DNA from 2 places in the Chitinimonas violaceus genome. Region 2 is predicted to be linked to the other one. Evidence: predicted binding sites of a transcription regulator. Region 2 holds the regulator's gene; the other holds the start of a gene.
The links. The regulator HrcA, encoded in region 2, represses chaperone genes, less so after heat shock. The targets are predictions, from matches to a motif close to ATTAGCACTCGNNNNNNNCGAGTGCTAAT.

Region 1: groES (co-chaperone GroES) is a predicted target of HrcA. The motif match lies at 1,207-1,235, and genes of this name have one in related genera.

Annotation. Positions count from the first base shown of each region.
Region 1 covers NZ_JBQXDJ010000067.1:28-8,644, forward strand. Annotated here, with positions in the region: gene ACUHMQ_RS17320 (hypothetical protein) at 694-984, shown strand; gene groES (co-chaperone GroES) at 1,302-1,592, shown strand; gene groL (chaperonin GroEL) at 1,641-3,284, shown strand; gene ACUHMQ_RS17335 (pilus assembly protein) at 3,545-6,559, shown strand; gene ACUHMQ_RS17340 (pilus assembly FimT family protein) at 6,568-7,098, shown strand; gene pilV (type IV pilus modification protein PilV) at 7,118-7,642, shown strand; gene ACUHMQ_RS17350 (PilW family protein) at 7,639-8,424, shown strand; gene ACUHMQ_RS17355 (pilus assembly PilX family protein) at 8,435-8,617, shown strand, end outside.
Region 2 covers NZ_JBQXDJ010000008.1:89,623-98,239, reverse strand. Annotated here, with positions in the region: gene ACUHMQ_RS04840 (NAD kinase) at 1-426, opposite strand, end outside; gene ACUHMQ_RS04835 (helix-hairpin-helix domain-containing protein) at 535-813, opposite strand; gene ACUHMQ_RS04830 (ABC transporter substrate-binding protein) at 983-1,726, opposite strand; gene hrcA (heat-inducible transcriptional repressor HrcA) at 2,041-3,063, shown strand; gene mltB (lytic murein transglycosylase B) at 3,121-4,260, shown strand; gene ACUHMQ_RS04815 (DUF1161 domain-containing protein) at 4,537-4,962, shown strand; gene imuA (translesion DNA synthesis-associated protein ImuA) at 5,182-5,877, shown strand; gene ACUHMQ_RS04805 (Y-family DNA polymerase) at 5,837-7,267, shown strand; gene ACUHMQ_RS04800 (error-prone DNA polymerase) at 7,292-8,617, shown strand, end outside.

The DNA of each region.
Region 1 (8,617 bases), on a different contig from region 2:
TCGGCTAGGCAATTTGGCACCGGCGGTGTTTGCAGAGAAATTCAGCAGGCAATTGGTCTGCATTTGAAGTGGGTGTGTCTACGGTTGTCAGGACAGGTCACCTTGGATTTGGGAAGACTTTAGACTGGTTTTAAGAGTCCGTTCACAGTCTCACGAGTTAAAGTGAGGCTTCGGTGTTTGTGTTCTCTGAGGTATGATCTTTCGTAACACTTGCCGTATGTCGGTGATCTGGCAATGGAAGTGAGTTCAAACAGCTCGTCCTACTTTCTCGTCGTCGTCTTGCTGTAGCCACAAGCTGTGGATTATCTTGGTTGAACTTGACTTGGTACTCGGTATCTGATGTATAGGTGACGTCACGCTACGTGAGTAGCTTTTATGTGGCAGTTATTAATGTAAATAGAGTTAAACGTAACACGAGCGTGTGCTCAAGTTTGATCAGGAAAATAACTATTTGAAATACGGAATAAATGAGTATTTAATAAGAAGTAGTGCCATCCTGGCCACTGTATAAGTTTGGTAGGTTTGCCGCTGTGTCTTTGATGGACTGTGTTGGTCCATAAAGTGGGTAAAGTGTTCGATACCCATGAGAGAGTAGAGCGCTAAAGCCTGAAAAAGTAGTTGTACCTAGAGCTATTTCAGTGTTGGTGCAACTTAAAAGTTTTTGTTTTTACGGCTGTTTCGTCCAAAGAGAGTATGAAGACACGTCCCAATCGTTCTCAAGACGCTGCCCAGTCGCGTGCTGCGCTTGAAGCTCTATTCAGTAATTCCAGTAGCAATGCTCCCAGCCTTGCCAATCCGCCATCGCTGGAAGGTGAGGTCTTGGTCGCGAAAAAGGCTGCCGATGCGCATGCAGTTTCTTCCCGAATCGATTTGTTGCGCCGCAAGCGGGAAGCGATGCAGGCAATTCAGGAGGCTGCGAGTAACTCAGGTTTTTCGTTGGAAGAGCTGCGTGAAGTTGCTGATCAAGTCGACAATCAACATTAGGGTTCCTATTTAATCTTGTCATTTTTGTATGTATGCACGCTTGCATACAGTTGGTACTTGCTTCTTACCTCTCCTACCACTGCTTTTTGTTGTGGTATCAAATCCCAAAACGTTACTGAACCTTGGCCGAAGATCTGTTAGCGAGAATGAGGGTTCTCGTTCCTCCTGATTGGAAGGTTTGTGATAGTCGCGCTCTTGAAATAGGGCGGGGTCGCCCATATCATTAGCACTCGTTAGCAGCGAGTGCTAACAGCGATTATCGAAGTGATGATTTTTGCCTGTTACGGCATTCCAAAAAATCCCATCAGGAGCAAAGCATGAAGATTCGTCCCCTGCACGATCGCGTTGTCATCAAGCGCGTCGAAGCCGAAGAGAAAACTGCCTCAGGCATCGTCTTGCCAGGTAATGCGGCGGAAAAGCCCGACATGGGTGAAGTCGTGTCTGTCGGCACCGGCAAGATCCTGGAAAATGGTTCTGTACGTGCTTTGCAAGTCAAAGCTGGTGACAAGGTTATCTTCGGCAAGTACAGCGGCCAAACCGTTAAGGTTGATGGTAATGAACTGCTGGTGATGCGCGAAGAAGACATCATGGGCGTTGTTGAAGGCTAATTAGCCCCCACCCTATCGCATCCCCAAACTTATCCGGAGATTAAGAACATGGCTGCAAAAGAAGTGAAATTTGGCGACAGCGCTCGCGCAAAAATGGTTGTCGGTGTCAATATTCTGGCTGATGCCGTAAAAGTAACTTTGGGTCCTAAGGGTCGCAACGTGGTTCTGGAGCGTTCCTTTGGTGCGCCCACCATTACCAAGGACGGCGTTTCTGTAGCCAAGGAAATCGAGCTGAAGGATAAGTTCGAGAATATGGGCGCCCAGATGGTCAAGGAAGTGGCTTCCAAGACTTCGGATATCGCTGGTGATGGTACAACTACTGCTACTGTACTGGCTCAGGCTATTGTGCACGAAGGCATGAAGTTTGTTGCCGCTGGCATGAATCCGATGGATTTGAAACGCGGTATTGATAAGGCAGTTACGTCTTTGGTCGCCGAATTGAAGACAATCTCCAAGCCTTGTACTACTTCCAAGGAAATCGCCCAGGTTGGTTCGATCTCGGCTAACTCTGATACCAGCATCGGCGACATCATTGCCACTGCAATGGATAAAGTAGGCAAGGAAGGCGTGATTACTGTCGAAGATGGTTCCAGCCTGGAAAACTCACTCGACACCGTCGAAGGTATGCAGTTTGACCGTGGTTACCTGAGCCCATACTTCATCAACAATCCAGAAAAGCAAATTGCTTCCTTGGATAACCCGTTTGTTCTCCTATTCGACAAGAAAATCAGCAATATTCGTGACTTGTTGCCTGTATTGGAGCAAGTCGCCAAGGCAGGCCGTCCACTGCTGATTATTGCGGAAGATGTTGAAGGCGAAGCCCTTGCAACGCTGGTGGTCAATAATATCCGCGGTATTCTGAAGACGGTTGCTGTTAAGGCTCCTGGTTTTGGCGACCGTCGCAAGGCCATGCTTGAAGATATCGCTATCTTGACTGGCGGTACTGTGATTGCCGAGGAAGTTGGTCTGACCCTGGAAAAAGCGACCTTGGCAGATTTGGGTCAAGCCAAGCGTGTTGAAATCGGCAAGGAAAACACCACCATTATTGATGGTGCTGGCCAGGCTGATGCAATCCAGGCTCGTGTGGGCATGCTCAATAAGCAAGTTGAAGAGTCGACCAGCGACTACGACCGTGAAAAGCTGCAAGAGCGCAAGGCTAAGTTGGCCGGCGGTGTCGCAGTGATCAAGGTTGGTGCAGCTACCGAAGTTGAAATGAAGGAAAAGAAGGCCCGTGTAGAAGATGCATTGCATGCTACCCGTGCGGCTGTTGAAGAAGGCATTGTGGCTGGTGGTGGTGTTGCCCTGTTACGTGCACGTGCATCTATCACTGACCTGAAAGGCGCAAATGCTGATCAGGACGCGGGTATCAAGATCGTCTTGCGTGCTATCGAAGCGCCTTTGCGCCAGATTGTTCAGAACGCGGGTGATGAGCCAAGCGTTGTGGTTGCCAAGGTATTGGAAGGTAAGGGTAACTTTGGCTATAACGCTGGTACCAGCGAGTATGGCGATATGGTCGAAATGGGTGTGCTGGACCCAACCAAGGTTACCCGTTCGGCACTGCAACACGCTGCTTCAGTTGCATCCTTGATGTTGACGACCGATTGTATGGTCGCTGAATTGCCGAAGGAAGATAGTCCTGCAATGGGCGGTGGTATGGGTGGTATGGGCGGCATGGGTGGCATGGATATGTAATCCAGCCAGCTTTTGCTGCGTAAACAGAAAGCCCCGCTTAAGCGGGGCTTTCTGTTATGGCGAATAAATAATGCCGTTGGTATATCTTATTGCTACGCTTGTCAGGCAGAATGGGCACTTTAGCATTCCCTTGATATGGTTCACACATAGTAATTGCGCGGTGTAGGAGGCTGTATGTCTTTGATGCCGGCAGCATGCGATCAATCATTCATTGGCCCTGAAGCAATGATGGCTTGGCCAGCCCCTGTTAGGAGATGAAGATGCAAGTGCAGTTTTGTAAGAAGGATATCGTTAAATGGGTAAGTGCTGCTCTTGCTGCGAGCCCAATGTTCGTTAGTGCGGCAGAACCGTATCCTTCGTTGCCACCATCTTTATCGACGGGAGTTAAGCCCAACATTCTATTATACTTGGATGATTCGGGAAGTATGGGCTGGCCGGTTAATGAACGCGCTGCAGAAAGTCCAACAAACCCAATAAGAATGCCTTTGGCAAAAAAAGTGATAACAAATTTATTGAGTAAAAAGGAGAATCGCGAACTAAATTGGGGTTTACATACATTTGATTACTATCGGGGGAATCACTTAAGAACGCCAATTAAGGATCGTACAGATAAAGCAGCTTTTGATGAGTTGGTTAATCAGGTGAATGCTGTAAGGCCTGATGCTGGTACGCCGCTAGCCTCAACGGCATATCAGACCACCCTGTATTGGAGAGGTATGGGGAGCTATGTAGGCCAATCGCCTATTAAATATCGGTGTCAGAAAAACTTCCAAATTATCATTACGGATGGCGATCCAAGTGGTGATACAAATCTTAGTGCAGCGATGGCTGACCCTGCGTTAAGAAGTTATGGAATTGCTGTTCCGTCCGATGGGGTTGGAAAAGTGCAGAATAATTTGAAACGAATATCACAGTTTATGTTCGAGCAAGATATGCGTCCATCAGGGACGGATATGGATGGTGTTGATTTCAATGATGCGCAATTTCCAAAACAGAATGTAAGTACATATACGGTAGGTTTTGCTCTTGATACCCAAATGCTTAAAGATGTAGCTGCTGCATCTGGTGGTAAATATTACACGGCAAATAATGAAAAAGAACTAACAGACTCGTTGACTAATGCACTTGCTAGCATTCTGTCACAACGATCGAATGCAGGAGGTATTGCTGTTGCTTCTAGCGTCAAGTCAGCAAACAATTTTGCATATCAACCGCTCTTTAATCCAGATGGTTGGTATGGTGAATTGAGTCGATATAAAATTACCGATGGAAAGATTGATACTAGCAGCAAACTAGATGCTGGTTTGGTATTAACTAATCGAGGCCCTGATAGCAGGGTAATTTTGTCTGCCAAGCTAGATAAAGCTACAGTGCCATTTGCTTTTAATGATGCAGCCGGGTTGGCTGCCATGTCAGATAAGCAAAAAGAGCTATTGGGTGGTAATACTGCAGAGCAGCAGAAGATTATTCGGTATATAAGAGGTGCTAAAGATAAAGACTTGCGTGAACGTAAGAGCTTGCTTGGTGATTTTATTGATACGCAACCTGCATTTATTGGAGCGCCAAGCTCTTTCTCTACCGAATCTACATTTAATTCATTCAAATCTGCTCAGAAAAGCCGAAATATGGTCTTTATTGGTGCAAATGACGGAATGATGCACGGATTTAATGCAGAAACGATGAGTGAAATTGGCGCCTATATTCCATCAATGGTTTATCGTAATCTTAAGGTGCTCTCTAACCCAAAATATGGGATTGCGGGCGGATTGGATGCACCTCATGTCTATCATGTGAGTGGCGCGGTGGCGACTGCTGACGTCAAGGCAAGTTCTGGTTGGAAGACTTATTTAGTTAGTGGTTTGGGACAGGGAGGACAGGGTTATTTTGCTTTGGATGTGACTAGCGAGAAGAACTTTGATAATAGTTCACCAAAGGAAGCCGTTAAATGGGAGTTGAATGACCAGAATGAACCACAAATAGGCTATACCTTTGCAAAGCCAGTTATTTGGGGAGTACGTGATGGTGGTAAAATTAGGCCCGCTGTTGTTCTAACCAATGGCTATGAGAATGACTTTGATGATGGCCAAAGTGGTGGTAATAAAGTGGCAAAAATTGGTGTGTTATACATTGTTGATATAGAGACAGGTACTCTAATTAAAAAGATTGAAGTTAAAGATAGTAAAGGTTTATCTGCGCCTCATGGGGTTGATGATCTTGCCGATGGTGTACTTGATTATGTATATGCGGGTGATCAAGAAGGTAACATGTGGCGCTTTGATCTAACAGATAGTGACCCCAAGAACTTTACTGTAGCAGAAAAACCAATATTTAAAGCTCCTGGTAATCAACCTATTATTCAGAAGCCGGTTGTTATGGAGGTTCATGGAGAAAAATCTGCAGGTGGTGAAACGTACCGTGGCAATCTTGTCATGTTTGGTACAGGTAAATTGCTGACAACAGAAGATCGAAATTCAACCTCAGGGCAAGCACTTTATGGCATTCTTGATGTAATGGATAAGACACCTAAGACAGTACAAATGTCAGATCTCGTAGAACAAAAGGTTCTGCCTACAACTGCTACGGAAAAGAAGGGGAATTTCCGTGTGGTAACGGATAATAAAGTTGAGTTAAAAGTTGAGCAGAAAAACGATGGTTCTACAAAAAAAGGATGGTATCTGAATCTGCCAACGTCAACTGAACGGCAAACCGCTACACCTCAAATTCTTGGGGATAAGGTGATATTTGGTACAGGTGTAATGACGAGTACAAAAGTTTGTACCCCTGGCGGTGCGGGGTGGATGATGGTACTCGACCCATTTACTGGTTCAACGCCTAGAAGCCCTAAAAACAACAAGAAGTATTCTTTTATCGATATAAATGGCGACAAAAAGGTAAATGGGGGTGACAAGGTCAAAGTTGGGACCATGGAGGAGTATGTTGCTGGTATGGAATTGCCGGGAATACCCTCAGAGATGACCCTTGTAAGTGAAACTGATCCATTTAATGGATGGATTAGAGATACTACAAAAGGCAAGGATGAACCTCAGTTAGGTGATAGTGTTGGTTTTCAAGGTGTAAACAGCTCGGGTGTTTCTTTGGTGAGTTCTAAAGCGCCATTATCGGAGAATAAAGCAATGCCTCCGGGAGCCAAAGATTGTAAGGGTAAGATTTATATACCAACAAAGGGAAAAGAAGGCGTGGTAGATGCAGAGCTGGAGTGCCCAAATCTCGGCGTTAGAGTTGAACGCACAACATGGCGGGAGTTGGTTCAATGATTAGGCATATGATGCCGAATATGCGGAAGCAGCTTGGTATGTCAATGATAGAATTAGTTATTGCAATGGCTATTATTGGGCTGCTCGCAGCCATTGCAGTGCCTAATATCATGGAGTTTGTAAAGACTTCGCGCGTTTCCAGTCAAACAGATGTGCTGGTGAATACTTTTGCAACGGCGCGACTGAAAGCGATTTCCGATCGGAAAGTCATATCAGTATGTGCGACAGCTGATCCAAACACAGACACTTGTTCTGCATCAACTGCAGATTGGTCTAAAGGTTGGCTAGTAATGGATGGCACAAGTGTTATATCTCGTTTTAAAGCAAATGAAAGTAGTGTCGAGATATCATTTGATAGTGATGGCTTTGCGAAAGTTGATTTTTCAAAGTCACTGGGTAGTGCAGCTAAAGCCGGAGGGGGGGTATTAGGTGCATTCAAATTTTGTGGCAAAGGCTTAAAGCATAAAGAACAGTATGTAACACTTGCCCCATCTGGCAGAGCAGCGAAGAGTGTGTCCCCCAATAAAAATTGTAGTTAAATCTAGAGGTATTGGAGCAATGATGAGACCTCCTGGGAATCAGAAGGGTATATCGCTTATCGAGATGATGATTTCTTTGGCTATTCTGGCTATTGGTCTATTGGCTCTTGCGGGTACACAGTCTCGTGCTTTGATGATGAATCAGAGTGCGTACTTTAGAAGTGTAGCTGCAGATTTGGCTGCGGATTTATCAGATAGGATTAGAGCGAATAGAACACCCTATTTGGTTAGTGATGATCTAAGTATCCCGCCAATTAAGCCGCCATTATTTGATGACGCAACATGCCCTCATACTGGTGGGAGTATTACTTGTACTCAACCTGCTGGTCGTATTAGTTATAGAGAGGCATCTGAGATAACAGAATGGAAAAACTTGCTAAAGAAGGCATTACCTGGTGGGGACTATAAGATTACTGCAAAAACTTTGGATGCGAGTGCTGAGAAATTAGGCTTGAAGGCTTACGAGGTAGAAATTAGCTGGCAAGATGATCGTTCTGGAGCTAGCAGCGATCCAATTGGGAAATATACAACGACGATAGAATGATGATGACTACTCGACCATTAGGTTTTACGCTACTCGAGCTGCTAGTATCGATGGCTATTGCTTCTGTTGCGATGCTGGGCGTATCAAAACTGTATATTAATGCCCAGCAAACCAGTCGCGTTCAAGTATCGCAGAGCCGCCTTACGGAAGATGGGCGATACGCTATTTCGATGTTAAAAAGGGTTGTGACGCAAGCTGGCTATCATAGCCCCACTGATCCTGCGTACGACCCTCGATTTACTGCGGCAGATGCAAAAAAGATGACCTTTGTCTTTAAGTCAGATGGTAGCAATATGATTGATTGCTCCGGTGCAGTCCATTCTGCAGCAAATATAGATGTCACGATGACTATTTCTGGAACTACACCTTCTGGAACTACACCTATGAAGCTGAATTGTGCATCGACGGGCGGTGTCTCGGGTGCTAACTGGTTGGATGGGCAGTCTAGTTCTGTAGTGGAAGACTTGCAATTTAGCTATGGAATCGATAATGGCCCACCTCCGGCTCCTACTAAAGTAGAAGATGTCTTTTTATGCAAGTTGCTGCCTGACGCGCGCGATTGTGTTGCAGATACATATGTATCTGCCCCTACTGTAGCTCAACAGAAAGATATTGTATCTGTGCGAGTATGTTTGTTGCTAAGAAGCTTTTTGGCACAAAATCAGGACTTGGATATTGCTGTTCCGGAGACTAAATGTGATGGCTCAGCGCTTACTAATCCAGATTATAAGAAATACTTTTATAGGAAATTCACTACAACCGTAGTGTTACGGAATTCTTAGGTTGATTAAAATGACACGAGCTTACGGCAAGCAAAGTGGTTTTGTGCTTATTGTTGCGCTGGGTTTTTTGGCGGTTATGACAGTTTTGGTTCTGACTACAATGGTAGGCACGATCCAAAGTGAAAAAATGTCAGGTAGTCATATGCAGCGTAATCGTGCTTTTCAGGCTGCAGAAAGGGCGCTGAGGCAGGGG
Region 2 (8,617 bases):
ATGGATTTCACGATCGCCACGTATTACCTTGGCGGCGAGCAACATACGCTCTTCCGGCACAAAGTCGCCATCAAGAATGCGCGGAATCACGGCTTCAATGTCATCGACGCCAATATCCGTCATGAAACCCAGCCGTCCCTGGTTGATGCCTACCAAGGGAATCCGATAAGGAGCCACCAGCCGTGCAATCGACAACATTGTGCCATCGCCACCCAGCACGATCACCAAATCGGCCACCTTGCCGATTTGATCAGGCGGTACCACCAGGGTATCAGGAATGGGATGTTCACCGGCGGTGTCGGCATCCAGCACGATGCTGTTGCATTCGTATTGGCGCAACAAGGCGGCCAGACGACGCAGCGGCGCGCCGATATTAGGGCTGTTGCGCCGGACAACCAGCGCGATCTTCTTGAACAACATACTCATGAGCAAGATTTAACCACAGGGTCGCCTATGGCAGATAGCACACAGTAGAAAGAAGCCATGTGCAGCCAGCAGACTCCTCTTGCAGGATAAAGTCAAGAAGCAAACCTTTCACTCCCTTTTTTTGCTGGCAAGGGCAAAACGTCGTTTCCGTTCCGCCGTGAAGGCCCACCATTTTCTGGCCTCCCCCGTGTCGACATAATGAACAGCGGCCATAAAGGTGTCGGCCACGCAGGGATCATGCTGCTGCCCTGTGATCTTGCAGAGTTCTTCGTAGAGCTGGAAAGGGTCGCGTCCTTTCAAGTCGGCCGGTTCCCTTATGCCGAGAAGATGCAAATCGGCCGCCATCGCAGGGCCGATATTGGGAATGCTTTGTAAAAGCTTGCTCACGGTCTCACATCACATTCTAAAGAATCCGTCTAAAGTCTCGCGAGCTAGGGCAAGACAAGGCAAAAACACCCGAGGAAGCGGAGTTTACTTATGGTAAATGAGCATTCCGATGGTGTTTTCAACGCCGTATTGCTGACGCGTAGCAGACTTTAGACAGGTTCTTAGCAAATCAATAGACATTGAAGACAAAGTACTTACGCTGAATTTCCTTGTAAGTGCCATTGACCAGAATAGATGCCAGCGCCTTGTCTAGTCGGCTCTTCAGGTCTTTATCGCCTTTACGCACAGCAATACCCTGCCCTTCGCCAAAGAATTTCGGGTCTACCACGGCGGAACCCACCAGCTCATAACCCCGGCCGCGCGGTGTCTGCAGAAAGCCGTAGTACCCCGCTACCGAGTCATCCATCGCCAAGTCCACTTCGCCATTCACAAGCGCTTCGTACATTTCCTCAGTGCTCTTATAACGCACGATAGGCGATGTGGCCGCATATTTGGCTGAAACATAGCGGTCATAAGTCGTATCGATCTGCACACCGATCTTCATGCCTGCCAAACGCTTGGGGTTGACGTAAACATAAGGAATACGATGCGCTTTGGCGAAAAAGAAGGCCGGCGTCTGGGTATATCGCTCAGTGAAATCCACCTGCTTGGTACGCTCATTGGTGATCGACATCGACGCAACGATGGCGTCCGCCTTCTTGTCATTGAGCGCAGGAATCAGGTCATCCCACTCAAACCGCACCAGTTTGCACTTGGCTTTCATCTCCGCACATAGCGCTTCGGCAATATCGACGTTGAACCCTTTCAAATTGCCCTTGGCATCTAACTCCTCAAAGGGTGGGAACTTACCTTCCATGGCAATACGGACCTCATCCACCGCCTTTGCTTGACCAAGCGCTAGTATAAAAAGCAAACAAGACAACAGATACCTGGATTTCATAGGGTTAAAGCTCCTTGCCGGGGATAGAAACGCTCCAACACACCTCGCATACTAGGAAGCGGCTTGGAAGCAACTTGGATCTTCAGAATTACTGTTTCACAACGGTGATGAGGCCCATAAGCACCGACGTGAACCTGCATTCGGGTAAGCCTACGCGACCCAGGTAAAAGCGAATATGTTTTCCGGCTTATGACGGGGGTGCTGCAGTATCAAGTGTTGTGGACCGCCAACATCCATATCTGCTAATCCACGCTTGCCGCAAAACACCGACACGCTACAATCGACCTATGCTGAGCGAACGCGCGCAAATCCTGCTTAAGATCCTGGTTGAACGCTATATAGCCGAAGGGCAACCGGTTGGATCGCGCACGCTGTCACGCTATGCCAATCTTGACCTGTCCCCCGCATCGATCCGCAACATCATGTCCGACCTTGAGGAATTGGGCCTGATTACCAGCCCGCATACCTCGGCCGGCCGTATTCCAACCTCGCTGGGTTATCGCTTGTTCGTCGATACAATGCTGACCATCCAACCCCTGCAACAAGGTCAGATACGGGAATTGGAAGGCCACCTGCAGCCCGATAACCCCACGCGTGCCGTGACGGCGGCGTCACATCTGCTGAGCCAGCTGACTGAGTTCGCCGGCGTGGTGCTGACACCCAAACGGCGTGGTATTTTGCTGACCCAGGTGGAGTTTCTGCGTCTGTCTGACAAGCGCGTGCTGTTGATCCTGGTGACAGCCGACGGTGACGTGCAGAACCGTATCCTGCTGACTGAACGGGACTACACCACCAGCGAATTGGCGGAAGCCAGCAATCTGCTTACCCAGCATTGCGTAGGCCGCACGCTGGAAGGCGTGCGTGATGCCGTCTACCAGGAGCTGCGGCATCTGCAAGGCGATATCAGCCAGCTGATGACTGCTGCGGTCGAAGCAGGCAACCAAGTCATGGCCGATGAAGCCAACCCTTATGTGCTCAGCGGTGAAAGCAACCTATTGCGGGTGGACGATCTATCCAGCAACGTTGAACGCTTACGTCAGTTATTCCGGGTGTTTGAAGAAAAAACCGCATTGCTGCAGCTGCTTGATCATAGCCAGCACGCTGCCGGGGTACAGATATTCATCGGCGGCGAAGCCGGTATTTCCCCCTTGGACGAATGTTCTGTGGTGACCTCGCCTTACAAGGTGAATGGCCAGATCGTGGGTACGCTCGGCGTGATCGGGCCTACACGTATGGCTTACGAACGCGTTATCCCGATTGTGGATGTCACGGCGAAGTTGCTTTCCTCGGCGTTATCCCACCACAGCTGATCTTTGTAAATTTGTATGGGCATAGCCGTGCATTGCATTTGAACCAGGATTCCTACTTTGCCCCTATCGCTACAAGCTTTGAACCGGTGTTTAGGCCATCTACTGGTGGGTCTGCTTAGCCTTTCCTGCTTCGCGGGCGACCCTGTGGCCTTACCGTCTGCTGCGCCGCTGGAAGAAGCCCCATCCGGCCAGGCTATGGACGATACACAGGACTTCGCTTCCCGGCCGGACGTTCAGGCATTCATCACAGATATGGCGCGCCAATATGGTTTTAATTCACAGGCGTTGACCGGGCTGTTTGCTCAGGTTCAGTTCAAACCCAATATTCTCAATATCTTCGACCGCCCTTCCACCAGCCGGCCCTACTACCAGTTCCGTCCCGATTTCATCAACAGCACCCGTATCCGCCTGGGCGTCGAGTTTTGGCGAAACAATGCAGCCTTACTCAAATCGGTATCGGAAAAATACGGCGTTGAACCTGAATACCTTGTCAGCATTCTGGGGGTGGAAACATTGTGGGGGCGCAATACCGGCAGCTTTCGGGTCATGGATGCCCTGGCGACCACAGCATTCGGTTATCCACGCCGGGCGGACTTCTTCCGTACCGAGCTACGCGAATTCCTGTTGCTTGCACGGGAAGAAGGGACTGACCCATTTGCGTTCCGCGGCAGTTATGCCGGTGCGATGGGCATGCCGCAGTTCATGCCCTCCAGCTTCCACAAGTTTGCCCAGGACTGGGATGGCGATGGCCACCGTGATATCCATGGCAATGTAGGCGATATCCTCGCGAGCGTGGCTAACTATTTCAAGGCGCATGGATGGGTACAGGGCCAGGCGCTTACAGTGCCGGCGCAGGTGGAGGGCGACGCTTACGGACCTTTGGTCGAAGATAAATTCAACCTGCATTACAAAGTAAGCGAATTGGCCGCCTATGGCGTTCAGCCCATGGGAACACTCGGCGGTGACCCACTGGCGGTGCTTGTCCCGCTGGAAAGCGCGCCTGGCAGCATGCGTTACTGGCTGGGCCTGGGTAACTTTTATGTCATTACCCGCTACAACCGCAGCACCTTGTATGCGATGGCCACCCATGAGCTCGCCCAAGCCATTAAAGCCGCATGGCTGGACCCTAGTCTAGTGCCGCCGCTGCCAAAGCCCATTACCAGAAAACACGTAAAGTCGACGAGCAAAGCAAAGTAACAAGCAGCCCGCAAACCGCATAAGAAACGCTAGGTTTTATTTTCGTGTCAGAATATACAACCATGCCGCAATAAAACACGATACACCGTAGAAGAAGAACTTTTAAGACGTTAGGAAATCAATACTATCTATCAGCGCTTGTCCAAATGTCGTTTGTTTAAACAGGCAGAAAGTCATTCTGCCCCACATTCTACTTGCAGCGTTCTCAAAGACATGAAGAAGTAAAATTACTTCTACTCTGCACTAACCCTTAATAAGTTTTCTAATAGGTCCTTCATGAAATACGCTTATCTAATCGCTGCTTTGGTCAGCAGCCAAGTTCTCGCGATGAAATCCTGCGAAGAATTGAAAACGGAAATCGCTGAAAATATCGATAAAAATGGGGTGAAGCAATATACCCTCGATATTGTCTCTACCGATGAATTACAAGATAAAACAGTAGTTGGCAGTTGCGAAGGCGGCACAAAGAAAATCGTTTATTTAAATCCACGCAAATCCTCAAACGAGTCATCCGCCGAATGTTATTGGATGGAAAACACGACAGGCAATTATAACTGGGTCAAAGCCAGTTCTCTTTTTGGCCCAGGTCTCACAAAAGATAAATGCTTTTCACTCGATAGTTGCGATGGTGGAGAAGGTCTGAGCGGTGGTGGATGTTATAAGTGGGCATACTCCGCTGAAGGTAAGAGACTGCCTTGGTGATAAGCCTTGCAACTGGCGTCGGTTGAGACGCTATTGATATCGCCATCGACACAGGTCTGAATAAGGTGGCAGTCACAAGCACGATATCGCTCCATTTGGTCCTATCGTAAGCACCTGTTCAAGTCCTATCCAATCCCCCGGGTTTACATGACAGATGGAATTGCAAGGTGAACGATCGTTCTCCATAATAAAGGGAACAATCGTTCACCGGAGCAGGTCATGAAAGCCGCCCTTGCCGAAGTACTGAAGCACCCCGCAGTGTGGCGGGGCGATAGTCTGTTTCATGCCGATGTGGCAGCAATTGACTGCCTTCACCCTTCACTTTCTGCCATTCTCCCCGGTGGTGGGTGGCCTAAATCCGCCGTCACAGAACTCTTGACCAACCGGCCTGGCAGTGGCGAGTTATGCCTGCTTTTGCCTGCTTTGGCCCGTTTGACGCAGTCGGGGCAACGTGTGGTACTGATTGCCCCACCGCATATACCCTATCCGCCCGCTTGGCAGCATGCTGGGGTCAATCTGCATTACCTGACGTGGGTATCCACCCAGACTGAGGCCGAAGCTTTATGGGCAAGCGAGCAAGCCCTACGCGAGCCGGCCTGTGGCGCAGTAGTAAGCTGGGTAAAGCAACCATTAGGTGACCGCCCGGCCAGGCGTTTGCAACTGGCGGCGGAAAAAGGTGGGGGTTGCGGTTTTGTATTACGCGAAGCCAACGCAGTTATCCAGCCCTCCCCGCTGGCATTACGGCTCAGCGTCGAACCCGTGGCTAGCGGCATTACTGTTGGCGTGCTCAAACGGCGCGGTGCGCCCTACCCTCATTCGGTGTTTCTGCCCCACCCTGCACCAACCCGCAGCCCTGTCTACAGGCAGTCTGATCATGTTATGGCTAGCGCTGCATCTGCCCAATCTGCCATTTGATGCCTTGGGCCTTGACCCTGCAGCGACGGATGCGTGGGTAGTTGTCGAACGCCAGAAACGGCAGGAACAGGTGATAGCGACCAGCGCAACAGCACTGGCCTTTGGTGTGCGCATAGGCATGCGCCGGTCTGCAGCGCAAGCATTGGCAGCAAACCTGCATGTCGCCAAGCGCCAACCGGAGCAGGAGCTCGCCATGCTGGCCAGTCTTGCTAGCTGGGCAATGCAGTTCACCCCCACCGTCTGCATCGACCCACCATCAGGCCTGCTATTGGAAATCCAGGGCTGTCTTGGCTATTTCAAGGGTTTACCCCGATTGCTTGGCCTAGTCTCAAATGACTTGCAAGCATTGGCGCTAGAAGCGCATTACGGCCTTGCTCCTACACCGCTGGCAGCAAGTTGGTTTGCCCAACTTGGCATCATGCCTGTCTATGCATCCAACGCAGGCTGGCAGGAAGCGCTGGCACAACTTCCTCTGGCATACCTACCCATACCTGAACGTACACGCCAACAGTTGCTTGATCTTGGTCTTCGTGAGTTCGGTGAATTGAAAAAACTGCCTAGCAGTGGGTTGGCATTACGTTTTGGTGTTGATTTACTTGATTTGCTCGGTAAGGCCACAGGCAACCAACCCGACCCGCGCCAGCCTTTTGTTCCACCCAACCACTTTGAAAGGCATCTGGTACTGAACTGGCATATCGATCATGTCGAAGCGCTAGGCTTTGTTATCCGACGTCTATTGGTGGAGCTGGCTGCATTCCTGATAGGTCGAGGGCTTGGTGTGCAGCAGGTGATGTTTCATCTGCTGCATGAAGGTGGAGCCTATACCAAATTGCCCCTGGGCTTTGGCAAACTAACCCGCTCGGCTGAAAACATGTTCGCTATTGCGCGGGAGCGGTTGACCCGTTGTCACCTCCCTGCATCGGTACACGGTCTGGTGTTGCTGGCAGACAAGCTGCACCGCCTTGACTCGGAAGCCATTGATCTGTTTGGCGACAGTCAGACGCATGCCGATTTTGATTTGCTGCAAGCCCGCCTTTGCGCCCGTTTGGGTGAAGCCGCGATACATCAGCTGGCCTGCGTTGCCGACCATCGCCCTGAACGAGCCTGGGGCACAAAAGCCGACACCACGACTGCGCCTGCAACATTGCCCGATATACGCCCGGGTTGGCTATTGGCCCAACCTATCGCACTGCAAACCCGTAACGGACAACCTTGGTATGGGGAACCCTTGACACAGCTGGGACACGCCGAACGCATCGAAACCGGTTGGTGGGAAGGTGAAAGCGTAGCGCGTGACTACTTTCAGGCTCAAGGACCATCGGGTCGGCGTTATTGGATCTACCAGCAGCGCCTTGATGGCGCCTGGTTTTTGCACGGCTTGTTTGGCTAAACCCCGTGTAGCGGTATATCAGCCATGCTTCCCGAATACGCCGAACTGCATTGTTTGTCCAACTTCAGCTTCCAGCGTGGCGCATCCAGTGCAGAGGAGCTGGTTTCGCGTGCCAAACAACTGGGTTACCAAGCCCTGGCCATTACCGATGAATGCTCGTTAGCCGGCATTGTTCGGGCGCGCGATGCGGCAAAAAAACACCAACTGCCGTTGATTATCGGCAGCGAGTTTTGCTTGGACGATGATTTACGCCTTGTCCTGCTGGCACCCGATCGGGATGCCTACGGTGACCTGTCTCAGCTTATCTCACAAGCACGGCGTAGTGCCGAAAAGGGCGCTTACCACCTGAGTCGCACCGATATTGCCCTACTCGCCACCCGGCTGTTGGCGCTATGGTTACCGCCTGATGCCCCCCTATTGAGCGATGCCCTATGGTTTACCACCCACTTTCCTGGCAGAGCCTGGGTGGCCGTGGAGCTTTTCCAGCAAGTTGGTGATAAGGAACGATTGCAAACCCTGCAGGCGCTGGCAGCCCAAGCCGGCTTGCCCTGCGTAGCGGCAGGCAATGTGCATATGCACCTACGCTCCCGCCGCATGTTGCAGGATGTGTTGACTGCAATACGATTGAATAGACCTGTTGCTGACTGCGGGTTCGAGTTGTTTGCGAATGGCGAGCGCCATCTACGCCAACGTCAGGCGCTGGGGCGGCTTTACCCGCCCGAACTTCTGGCCGAAACCCTCAATATCGCCAAACGATGCCATTTTTTACTCGACTCCCTGCGTTACGAATACCCGTTGGAGCTCGTACCTGCAGGCCATACGCCAGATAGTCACCTTGCCGCATTGTCACAGGCGGGCTTGAGACGACGCTACCCGAACGGGATACCCGACAAAGTGGCGACACAGGTGCAAAAGGAATTGGCGTTGATTGCAACGCTGCAATACGCCGCCTTCTTTCTAACGGTGGAGGACACCGTGCGCTTTGCCCGCAACCAGGGCATTCTTTGCCAAGGGCGTGGGTCGGCTGCAAATTCGGCCGTGTGTTATGTGCTGGGTATTACCGAAATCAACCCGGAGCAGAGCAATCTGCTGTTTGAACGATTTATCTCTGCCGAACGTAATGAGCCACCGGATATCGATGTGGATTTCGAGCATGAACGCCGCGAAATCGTCATCCAATATCTCTACCGCAAGTACGGGCGAGAGCGTGCTGCGCTGGCGGCATCTGTCGTCACCTATCGCACCAAAAGCGCGGTACGCGATATCGGCCGAGCCTTGGGCTTTGATGAAGAACAGCTCAATTGCCTGAGTAACGCGCTTGCCTGGTGGGATAGGCCAACTGATCTGCCT